DNA from 2 places in the Pseudoalteromonas sp. G5_S1_54_S4 genome. Region 2 is predicted to be linked to the other one. Evidence: riboswitches for the same ligand, from Rfam matches in the RefSeq annotation. Region 2 holds a riboswitch; the other holds the start of a gene.
The links. Region 2 has a riboswitch for cobalamin ahead of ACTRWE_RS04240 (TonB-dependent receptor domain-containing protein). Riboswitches for the same ligand answer to the same signal wherever they lie in the genome.
Positions count from the first base shown of each region.

Region 1: another riboswitch for cobalamin. It lies ahead of ACTRWE_RS02625 (ABC transporter ATP-binding protein); the one in region 2 lies ahead of ACTRWE_RS04240 (TonB-dependent receptor domain-containing protein).

Region 1 is NZ_JBQKUL010000004.1:1,546-7,546, forward strand. It holds gene cobO (cob(I)yrinic acid a,c-diamide adenosyltransferase) at 1-572, opposite strand, end outside; gene ACTRWE_RS02615 (cobyric acid synthase) at 565-2,046, opposite strand; gene ACTRWE_RS02620 (FecCD family ABC transporter permease) at 2,046-3,056, opposite strand; gene ACTRWE_RS02625 (ABC transporter ATP-binding protein) at 3,058-3,870, opposite strand; cobalamin riboswitch at 3,945-4,082, opposite strand; gene ACTRWE_RS02630 (porin) at 4,132-5,064, opposite strand; gene ACTRWE_RS02635 (LysR family transcriptional regulator) at 5,228-6,001, opposite strand, start outside.
Region 2 is NZ_JBQKUL010000006.1:75,497-81,497, reverse strand. It holds gene ACTRWE_RS04255 (ketopantoate reductase family protein) at 1-183, opposite strand, end outside; gene ACTRWE_RS04250 (VanZ family protein) at 176-526, opposite strand; gene ACTRWE_RS04245 (YajQ family cyclic di-GMP-binding protein) at 678-1,160, shown strand; cobalamin riboswitch at 1,441-1,606, shown strand; gene ACTRWE_RS04240 (TonB-dependent receptor domain-containing protein) at 1,644-3,494, shown strand; gene msrA (peptide-methionine (S)-S-oxide reductase MsrA) at 3,561-4,097, opposite strand; gene ACTRWE_RS04230 (efflux RND transporter permease subunit) at 4,172-6,001, opposite strand, start outside.

The sequences.
Region 1 (6,001 bases), on a different contig from region 2:
ACGCCCGACTCAAACGCATGCTTTACATTACGCACTTCACTTACGGTATCGGCTAGCTCAATTAAGGTACGGTGCGCAGCACGACCAGTAATAATTACCGATTGCATTACAGGTCGGTTGTTAATTGCAGCAACCACTTCCTCAAGGTCGATATAGCCATAGGTCACCATATAGGTGAGCTCATCGAGTAATACCACATCGATACTGCTGTCGCTTAGCATCCGCTTTGACTCTTGCCATGTTGCTTGTGCTGCCGCAGTATCGGCCTCTTTATTTTGCGTATCCCAAGTAAAACCTGTGTTCATAACAGCAAATTCAACTCCAGCACCTTGTAGTAAATTACGCTCACCACATTCCCATGTACCTTTAATGAACTGACATACCGCGGCCTTTTTACCATGGCCAACACAGCGTGCAACCACACCAAAACCAGAGGTTGATTTACCTTTGCCATTACCAGTAATAACCTGAAAAATGCCTTTTTCTTGCTGTGCCGCTGCTACTCGAGCATCAACTTGTTCTTTTACTTTTTGCTGGCGCTGTTGGTGCTTGTCGTTTGTTGATTCAGTCATTGTTATGTCCTTGGTAAATTTTAATAATTTGTTCAATGTTTAAATGTGTTTGGCACATTTCAGCGAGGCGTTCTAGCTGGCGCTCGCGATGCTCATTGATGCTGATACCACTAATTTCACTGTCTGGTTTTAGCCACTTTAATAGCAGCTCTGTAGCGGCTGCGTTGTCAAATAAGCCATGTAAATAAGTACCAGCAATAGCATTATCATCACTAATAAAACCATCAGTTTCAAAGCCATTTGGGTGTTTATTAAAGCGAATAAGTGGTTTGTTGAGCGCTTGACCTTTACTGATCCCAGCATGTATTTCGTAACCCTGACAAGCAACCTGCTGCTGGTTTAAATTGAGTATTGCATTTACTTGGCTTAGCACTTTTTGCTCACCTAAAATGGTATTAAAATCACTAAGCGCTAACCCAGCTATTTGCCCTAATGATGATTCCACCGCATTAGGGTCACAAATCGTATTACCTAGCATTTGCATACCGCCGCAAATACCCAATACTTTGCCACCATAGCGTAAATGGCGTTTTATTTGCTGATCCCAGCCTTCATTTTTTAAAAATACCAAATCGCTAAGTACATTTTTACTGCCAGGCACAATAATTAAATCAACATCAGGAATTGTTTGAGTATGGCGCACATAGGTTATATTTATATTTGGGTGTAATCGCAGTGCATCAAAATCGGTATGATTACTAATATGAGGCACTAGCAGCACCGCAATATTAATGCTGGCCTCGGTCACATTATTATCTATGGCAACGGCATCTTCGGCATCAAGTGCTAAATCGTGTAGGTAGGGTAACACCCCTAACACAGGTTTACCGGTGTACTCTTCAAGCCAATCTAACCCGCCTTGTAATAGGCTAATGTCACCACGAAAACGGTTAATCACAAAGCCTTTTACCCGTGCTTGCTCTGATTCGCTTAATAGCGCCAAAGTCCCTACTAGGTGAGCAAACACACCCCCTTTATCAATATCAGCAATAATAATAACCGGGCAATCGACCTTTTCGGCGTAGCCCATATTGGCGATATCGTTTGCGCGTAAGTTAATTTCAGCTGGGCTACCAGCCCCTTCAACCAACAATAAGTCAAAGCGTTTAGCTAAACGGTTATGCGAGGTTAATACCGCTTCCATAGCCACTTTTTTGTAGTCATGGTAAGAGTCGGCTTCCATATTACTAATAGCCCTACCATGAATAATAACTTGCGCGCCGGTATCACTATTGGGTTTGAGTAATATCGGGTTAAAGTCTATTTCAGGTGCAACTTTTGCCGCAACGGCTTGTAATGCTTGTGCTCTACCAATTTCACCGCCATCATGAGTTACGGCACTATTAAGCGCCATATTTTGCGGTTTAAACGGCGCAACATTAACACCTTGATTAGCAAACACTCTGCAAAGTGCTGCAACCAGGGTACTTTTACCCGCATCTGAGGTAGTGCCTTGTACCATTAGTGTTTTCATTATTGAACCACCAGCTGGCGCTTACGAAAATACAATATACTTAAAAAGAATAGACTGCCGATAGCCGCCGTGATCACCCCGATTGGCAACTCTTGATTACTTAATAGTGAGCGAGCAAGCACATCGACCCATACCATAAATATGCCCCCGACTAATCCGGTCATTAATAACCCAACACGGCTACCTTGAGAGATAAAAAAGCGCACTATGTGCGGCACCATTAAGCCAACAAAGCCAATTCCGCCACAGTTAGCAACCAATACGGCCGTGATCAACGAGCTTAAAATAAGCATTAAAATTCTAAAGCGATGCACCCTAACACCAAGCGTTGTCGCGCTTTCATCGCCTAACAACATCGCATTAAGCTGGCGCCTAAAACCCAACATGATTATTGTACATGCCATAATGACTAAGGCAGGTAACAGCAGCGACTGCCACTGTGCTCTAGCAAAACTACCTAAAGTCCAAAATAAAATAGCCGCGACTGCTTGTGGATCGCTCCAATAAAGTAACAAACTAGTAAAAGCACTAAATAAAAATGATAAGGCCACCCCTGCCAATAACATCGACTCAACTTGAGCGTTGCGCTGGCTACCTGCAATTAAAATTAATAACCCCATCGCAACTAAACTGCCGGTTAATGCCGCCCCAGATAGTGCAATACCCGCCCCAGCTCCTACCAAGGACATTAATATAACCACCCCTAATGAAGCACCAGACGAAATACCAAATAAATAAGGATCAGCTAAGGGATTACGGGTGACTGTTTGTAGTATTAAACCTGCAATCGCTAAGCCACTACCGGCTAAAAAAGCCAGCAAAGTACGTGGCATTCTTAATTCAATAATAATACGGCTGGTAAATGAAGCCTCGTTTGAAAAGGTTAAGCTTTGATATACATCTGCTAGCGACGTAGGTACCGCACCAAAACTCAGTGCAATAAATAAACTTAATAGTGCGCATAGTAGCGCAACGATTAATGCAACGGTATGGTTAGAAAAAACCGTCATATTATTGGTATCCATAATAATAAGTAATATGAGGAATAGCCTCACCCGAAGCTGCTGATTGAGGGTGAGTGCTCACTTGTGCACAAACGCCAAACACCTCATCCAGCATCTGCTCAGTGACCACTTTATTTGGCTTACCTGCATCAACAACTTTTCCATTTTTAATAACCACTAACTCATCACACATAGCAGCAGCTAAATTTAAGTCATGAAATGACGCAAATACCGTAATACCTAAAGATTTAGCCAGCTCCATCAGTTGAATTTGATATTTCACATCAAGGTGACTAGTTGGTTCATCCATAATAAGAAGTTGCGGTTGCTGCACAATAGCGCGGGCAATAAAGGCTCGTTGCTTTTCACCGCCAGATAGCGAATCAAATAATTGAGTACTATGAGATTCAAGCCCCACATGACTAATAGCCTGAGCTATTTTTTGTTTATCTGCTTGGGTGGTCGAGCTAAATAGCGTTTTATACGGGGTAAGCCCTAGAGCTACAACATCGAATAACGAGAGATTAAATTGCGACGGTGTTTCTTGTAGCACTACCGCAACTTGCTTGGCATAGTCTTCGCTTTTTAGCTGCCAAATATCGGTGTTATTAAATTTAACCTCTCCCGCTGACGGCTGATTAAATCGATACAAGCAACGCAGTAAACTCGATTTTCCCGCACCATTAGGACCAATTAAGCCAACAAACTTGCCACGCTCAATACTCAAATTAATATGCTCAAGGATTAAGGTGTTACCCACTCGCCAAGAGACATTATTAACGGTTAGAAGTGCAGTTTTTTTAGCGGTTTGAGTGTGCAAAAAATTATCCTAGGCAGGGAAAACCCACACTCAGTACCACAAGTACCAAAAAGAAAATGAGTTAACCCGCTCGTTATATGAAGTTTTAAGGCACTTGTATCTGACTTACAGTAAAACTGATTACAGTTACGGGTATAGTTGAGGAGTTTCACCTCATTCCAAATGCTTGGCTATTATGCGCAGATAAGTAAATAATTTAAAGCAAAAAAAACCGCACTCAACTGAGTGCGGTTAAAAGGGAGTGTTTTAACTAAGGTTTAGTTAAAACTTATATTCCATACCTAAACCTAGGTAATCTTGGTCAACATTGCTGTCCATATCAAAGCTTGAGTAAAAACCAAATACTTTAAGGTTTTTGTTTAGTTTATGGTCAACACCTACCGATATCGCGCTTTTATCATCGCTGTCATCAAAATCCATTGTTTGGTATTGCACTTTGAAAGTGTTGCTACCCATAAGGTAAGCTGCATTCACTAAGTAACCGTCAGCCTCAGCGCTGCCATCTACTTTTTCTTGTGTTTGGTACATTGCGCCAAGTCTAAAATCTTCAATTTTACCTTGAACTGTTGCACGCACTACATCGTAACCATTGACTTCGCTATCAGCAGCAATGGCAGCATATACTGCGCTCTTTTTAAGGCCTGCATCACCGTAAGTTAACGCCACTGAGTAGCCATTTTTGGCATCTACGTCGTCTTCTGCAATAAATGACGCTAATACTTTAAAACCTTCATATGAGTTTGAAGCATAAGATACTGAGTTACCTAAACGATTTTCACCTTTAAAGGTATTTTTTATATCACCTTCTTCAAGATCGTTGAAAAGATCTAGCTTCCCCTGCGCTTGCTTAAGCGCGGTATCATTTCGGCCTATCACAACCTGACCAAATCCGCCTTTAAAGCCCACATATTGATTACGCGCTGAAATATTGTCGTCATCACCTTTAGAATCGGCATCAGACACATCGACCTGAAATTCAAACTTATAAACCGCTTCTAAACCGTCTGAAATTTTTTCAGACCCTTTAAGTCCGAAACGAGATGCATTACTTTTAATTTCAGTAAACGATCCTTCACCATCGTCAGATGATTGAACGGTTACATTTGCTTTACCGTAAATATCTACCTCTGCAAGTGTATTAAAAGATAAACCACTAAGTAGGGCTAAGCATAAGCTCGATTTTGCAAATTTCATGTTATTTCCTCGATAATCACAAAAGACTAATTTTTAAAACAGCAGCAGTGTGTCACCACTAAATGACAAAAATATTACAAAGGACACATTTTTGTCTTTTTAAATTAATAAAACTGCATTAAATCTGAAATCAAAATAACATGTAAAATAAACTGCCTACCGACTACTTACTTTGTTTCAATAAACTCGGTGTCATTTGCGTTAACAAATTAACCAAGGTTTCTATCAGCTCTTTCTGTTCGTTATCTCTATGATAGGCAACAAATACATCTCTTGAGGTATTTTCTACCCCTTTTACATGAAAAAGTTCGCCTTTTTCTAAATGATCTTTAACTAATACCTGTGGAATAAACGCACTGCCGCCACATTGCAGTATTAAATCAAGCGCAATACGCCCTGTACTGGTTCTAAAATAAGGCGGTGTTTTACCGGTAAACTGACGCGCATGCCAAAGAGAAAACGTGGTTCCCCAATCAACATACACATATTGATTATCAAAAAAGTTATCACTGGTTGCCGTATCGTAACCACTCACCGGAATAATAGGCAGTTCACAAATACGTTCAACCACAAGTTCATCAACTTTAGGGGGATCAAACAAAATAGCTAAATCAAGCGTACGCTCCAACAATAAGCGAGTGCTTTCTTGTTGCGCTTTCACTTCTGCCACCAGCGATACACCAGGCATCGCCGATACAATATTTGTAATACCAAACTGTAAAAATGCATCCCAAATATTAGGCGTACCAGCTAAGCTAATTTGCTTATGCATATTATCTGCAAGTGCAACATCCACTTTGGCTCTTTGCATCCCAGTAATAATCATTTGCGCATGCGGTAACAAACGCTCACCTGGGGCCGTGAGTTGAATATTATTACGCTGACGAATAAATAAATTTACGCCTAAGCCCTGCTCTAGTTGGCGAATTCTAAAACT
Region 2 (6,001 bases):
AGATAACTGCTCTTGTGAGATAAAAGTGGCGTTAATTTTTTCAGACGCAGCGTTACTGTGGCTGTAAAAGCGAGTATTAACTGTGCCTTTTCGAGTAAGTATATATATAGCGTGATGCTTGGCTAAAAAATGGCTAAATAACAAGCCAATAGCGCCATCACCTACAACAAGTATGTTAGCCATAATGCTTCTTTTTACGCAGTGTTAACAGGGCTTTAGCTAAAAAGTAGCTCGCTGCACCAATAAAATCGGCAACAAAATCGGCCAGTGATGCTTGTCTGTAAGGAAGGCTATCTTGCATAATCTCTATTGCCGCACCGTAACCAGCGAGTAATAGTATTTGTGCATATAATGGGAGTTTAAACGCTTTATCCATAATAATGGCAAGTAAAAAGAAGATACCAAAATGCGCTGCTTTATCAACATGCGGAAATAAGTTTGCCGCGCCCTTTACCTCTTTAGCAAATAAGAAGGTAAACGCAACAATACTAATTAAAAAAATTGCTTGGTAAACACGCCTTGTCACGAAAATTCCTAAAATCGTATAAAAAAGAAGCCTCAGTATATCAAACTAATTTAGTATCGCACCTGAACAAAATGCAGAAAAATGTAAAGATTTATCATTTTAACGTTATAATTGCGGCATAAAATTAAGATTAGATAGTTAGGAGAACGCTATGCCTTCATTTGATATTGTATCTGAAGTAGAAATGAACGAAGCAAAAAATGCGGTTGATAACGCCAACCGTGAACTAGAAACGCGATTTGACTTTAGAGGCGTTGATGCATCAATAGAGCTAAACGATAAAACAATTAAATTAAAAGCTGAAGCAGATGCTCAGGTAATGCAGTTATTTGATATTTTAGCGAGTAAAATCTCTAAACGTGGGATGGATGTTGCAAGCTTAGAGCTACAAGATATTTCTCGTGCGGGCAAAAATGTTTTTCGTAACGTTGCACTTAAACAGGGTATCGAAAAAGACATGGCTAAAAAAGTAGTAAAAGCCATCAAAGACTCTAAAGTAAAAGTACAAGCGGCCATTCAAGGTGAAGAAGTTCGCGTAACAGGTAAAAAGCGTGATGACTTACAAGCGGCTATGCAAGTTGTACGCACTGCTGATTTAGGTCAACCATTTCAGTTTAAAAACTTCCGCGATTAATTTATTGTTTCGAGCTAGGCACTATAGGCGCTGAGCTCAAAGCAACATGTATTTAGCCAAACACGTTATATTGTTTGGCTATTTATTTTTGGATCTATGATAATTATCGAACTCCGAACTCCGAACTCCGAACTCCGAACTCCGAACTCCGAACTCCGAACTCCGAACTCCGAACCCCGAACCCCGTATCCTGAATCTTGAACCTTTGGATTTGTAGATGTTTAGACGTCCGTTGACTTTTTTTAGTAAACAGATAACAATAGCAGTCTATTTTCAAGGTGCTTACTAAACACTTCAATGGTGTGATTTTTTTAGTAGGATAATCGGGAAGTTGGTGCGTTTTCATTGATGAAGTCAATCCCAACACTGCCCCCGCAACGGTAAAGTTATGCTGTATTAAATTATGGTAACTGAGTCCGGAGACCGGCCTTGATTTAATCTTACTTACTAACATCTTTGCGGTGGGCAAAGATAGGGGACATGATGTTAAATAAAACCGCACTGGGTGTGGCCATTTCGGCTGTACTCTCTATTTCTGTATCTGCTGCAGAACAAACCATTGAAAAAATAACCGTTACTGCGAATAAATTTGAACAACCTATAAATGATGTATTAGCAAGTGTTGCAGTTATCGAGCGCGCTGATATTGAAAAAGCGAATTACCGAGATTTACCAGCAATATTAAATACCATAGCTGGGATAGATATTGTTCGTAATGGTGGGTTAGGTCAAAAGGCAGATATATTTGTTCGCGGGGCCAGCGCTAAATATACCTTAGTATTGGTTGATGGCGTAAGAGTGAGCGATGCAAGTTCAGGTAGTGTATCGCTGACGAATATTCCAGTTAACAGTATCGAGCGTGTTGAGCTTATTAAAGGGGCAAGAGCTGCTATTTATGGCTCTGATGCGGTAGCCGGAGTAATTAATATTATCACCCGTAAAGCCTCAAATAACTCGCTTTCGGCTACTTTAGGCAGCCATAGCTACAGTAATTATCAGCTTGCTGGTGGGCTTGTAAAAGAGGCGCTTAGCTTTAATTATAATTTAGGCTACGAAGAGACAGATGGTTTTGATGTTACTGGCAAAGATCCAGCGGCTGAGTACACAAAAGATCATGATGATGATGGCTACAAAAATAAAAACATTGGCTTTAATTTAGCTTATGAGCTTGCTGAACTAGGCCAATTGAGCCTGCAATCTCAGTATAGTGAAGGCGAAGCACAATATGATAATGCATGGGGTAACGATGCCTACGACTTTGAAAATTACACCGCTAAGCTAGGCTGGAACAAAGCCTCAGATATATATAGCCAAAGTACTTCGGTGAGCGTTTCGCAAGAAGAAAATACCCAAACAGGTACCGATGTGCAGCAAGTGTATAGCACAGAGCGTGTTGAGTTTGAATATCGAGGGCTTTATACCCTTACTGAAGAACTTGAACTATCGGGTGGCTTTAATTATTTATCTGAGGATTTATCAAACTCGTCAGCAACGTCATCAGAAGAAAAACGCGATAATAAGGCGTTGTTTATAGGCGCGTTTTATAGCCATAACAAATGGTTAGCAAATGCGGTTGTTAGAACCGATGATTATGACTTCCATGGCCGTGCAAACACTTACAGTACAGGACTTGGTTACAAAGCAAATAACTATGTAACACTACGTTTAAATCACGGTACTGCATTTAGAGCTCCTTCGTTAATTAATGCGTTTGTGACTAACAGCCCGTACTATTTACCAAACAATAATATTAAACCTGAAGAAGCCTTAAATAATGAGCTTGGTATAACTTTAGAAACCCAATGGGGCCGTTATGATATTGCTATTTTCGATAACCGTATCAATAATTTGATTAGTAATAATTATGATGCAGACTCAGGTAAATATATTGCAACTAACATAGATAAAGTATCTATGCAGGGGATAGAATTATCGGCTGAGTTTTCAGCGTTAGGCTTTGAACACTCTGTTAATGTTAGTTTTTTAGATGCTACAGATGAAAAGACGAATACAGATTTACCACGCAGGCCTTCAGAGTCGTTTAATTATCAACTCGCTAAGTCATGGGGCGATTTTGATGCTAGTTTAGATATGCAGTATCGCTCATCGCGTCCATCAATTGCGTATTATGATTCTGAACTCGCTGACTATACGGTATTTAATTTAGCAGCCAATTACCAGTTGCTCGATAATTTGTCGTTAGCTGCTCGAATAGAAAATATTACTGATAAGGAATATTTTACTGCAGCAACAGGGTTTGCTGCCAGTGGTGAGCTATTAGGTTATAACAGCGCAGGAAGAACTTTCTTTGTGGGGGCAAATTATCAGTTTTAGTCACTTATCCTAGTTGCCAAGGAACAAATAGCCCAGCTTATTGCTGGGCTATTTATTAAAAGCACTTTATTCCGATAAAAACTCGCTAAATTCGGTTTCAAACTTATGTAATTTGGGTGCAATTAAAATACTGCAATAGCCCTGCTCAGGATTTTCATTGAAATAGTCCTGATGGTAGTGCTCTGCGGGGTAAAAAGTGGTTGCTGGGCTCACCTCAGTCACTATAGGTTCGCTAACATGACTTTGCAGCTCTGCAATAACGGCCTGTGTTTGCAATTGTTGTTGCTGATCATGGTAATACACAACGCTGCGGTATTGAGTACCTATATCGTTACCTTGGCGATTTAACTGGGTGGCATCATGCAAGGTAAAAAACATTGCGAGTAAGGTTTCAAAGCTTATCACACTAGAATCAAATTCAACCTTAACCACTTCGGCATGTCCGCTGTTGCCAGTGCAAATGGCTTTGTAGGTTGGGTTATCAGTGTGCCCGCCCGTGTAACCAGAACAAACACTGAGTACACCTTTAACACGCCTAAATGCCGCATCAATACACCAAAAACAGCCGCCGCCGAGTGTTGCTACCTGTGTGGTTGAACTCATAAGTACTTCCTCAATTATATGGTTATATGCACCAAAATAGCGCCGTAACTGCTAATTACGACGCTCAGAGTGACTTAGATCTCTTTAAGTGGTTTTTCAGCTGCTTGTTTATCTAGCTTTTGCTGTAAAAACTCTGGTGATTGTGTATTTCGCGCTAGTGCATAATAGGCAGCTGGCACCACAAACAGAGTCAGTATGGTGGCAACCGTTACGCCGGTAAATACCACCACACCAATTACCATTCTACTTTCCGAGCCAGGCCCTGAGGCGAGTACCAAAGGTACTGCACTCATAACTGTAGTCAGGGAGGTCATTATAATAGGACGTAAACGCTGGGTAGCGGCTTGTAAAATAGCTTCACTAAATTCCAACCCTTTATCACGTAACTGATTGGTAAATTCAACAATCAGAATACCGTTTTTAGCGCTTAACCCGATGAGCATCACAATACCGATTTGGCTGTATATATTGAGTGTTAAGCCCATACTCCACAGGCCAAACATAGCACCCATTAGCCCAAGTGGAACGGTGAGCATAATAACAAGCGGATGCATAAAGCTTTCAAACTGAGCAGCGAGCACTAAAAAGGTCACGGTCAATGCCAGCACAAACACGTAGGTCATGGCTGAGGCACCTTCATAAAACAATTGTGACTCACCTTTGTAATCAATGGCGCCATCAATGTCGTTTTCTTCTGCGGCAATATTGTTTAAAAAGTTTAGTGCTTGTTCTAGCGTATAGCCATCAGCTAAGTTGGCACTTAGAGTAATTGCACGCATACGGTTATAGCGGTTTAAACGCGAGGCGGTGGCTTCTTCTTTCAAGCTTATAAGGCTGTCGAGTGGCACCAATTCATTGCTGCGAGATTTAAGGTAAATATTTGAAATATCAGTAGGGTTTGCAAAGTCTTCTTTAGTTCCCTTTAAAATTACATCGTACTCTTCACCGCGGTCAATAAAAGTGGTTACACGGCGTTGGCCAAGCATGGTTTCAAGTGTACGTCCCACATCCGAGACTGATACGCCTAAATCAGCGGCTTTATTTTTATCAATACTGACTAAAAATTGTGGGAAGGTTTCTTTATAATCATGATCAATGCGCACTAACCCAGGGTTTTTCTCTGCTCGTTTAATAATTCTATCGCGCCAATCAGCTAGCTGAGCATAATCATTACCTTGTAAAACAAATTCAATAGGGCGAGATGAACCACCTCCGCCAATACCACGGCGCATAATAGCAAAAGCACGTATATCGGTGACCTCTTGCATTTTACCGCTTATTTCATCCATGACTTCCCAGGTTGAACGTTTGCGTTTATCCCAATCCGCCATACCAACAATGGCTACACCACCACTGCCACCCCAGCCTGGAACTCGCACTAAAACTCGGCTTAGTTCGCCAGATTCAGAGTAAGGCATTAAGCGCTCTTCTATCTTTGCCATATTAGCGGCATTATTCTCATAGCTAGCGCCTTCAGGGCCATTCATAAGTACAAAAAAGGTACCACGGTCTTCTTTAGGGGTAAGTTCAGACGGTATTTGTAAAAATAGTGAATAACTAACAAACCCAGCCAAAACTAAGCTCAGCATTAAGCCCCATTTACGAGTCATGTTTGACGCTAAAGCGTTACGGTATCCATTTTCTAATTTAGTAAAAAAGCGATCCATTACTTGGCTAAACTTACTTTCTTTTTCAGAAGCTTTTAACACCTTTGAACACAATGCCGGAGAGAGTGTTAATGCAGTAATACTGGAGAAGAACACGGCGGCACTTACTGCCATTGCAAATTCTGTAAATAGTGCGCCTATTCGTCCTTCCATAAACACCAATGGTACAAACACAGAGATCAGCACTAGGGTGGTGGCTATAATTGCAAAGCCTACCTCACGGGCGCCGCGATAAGC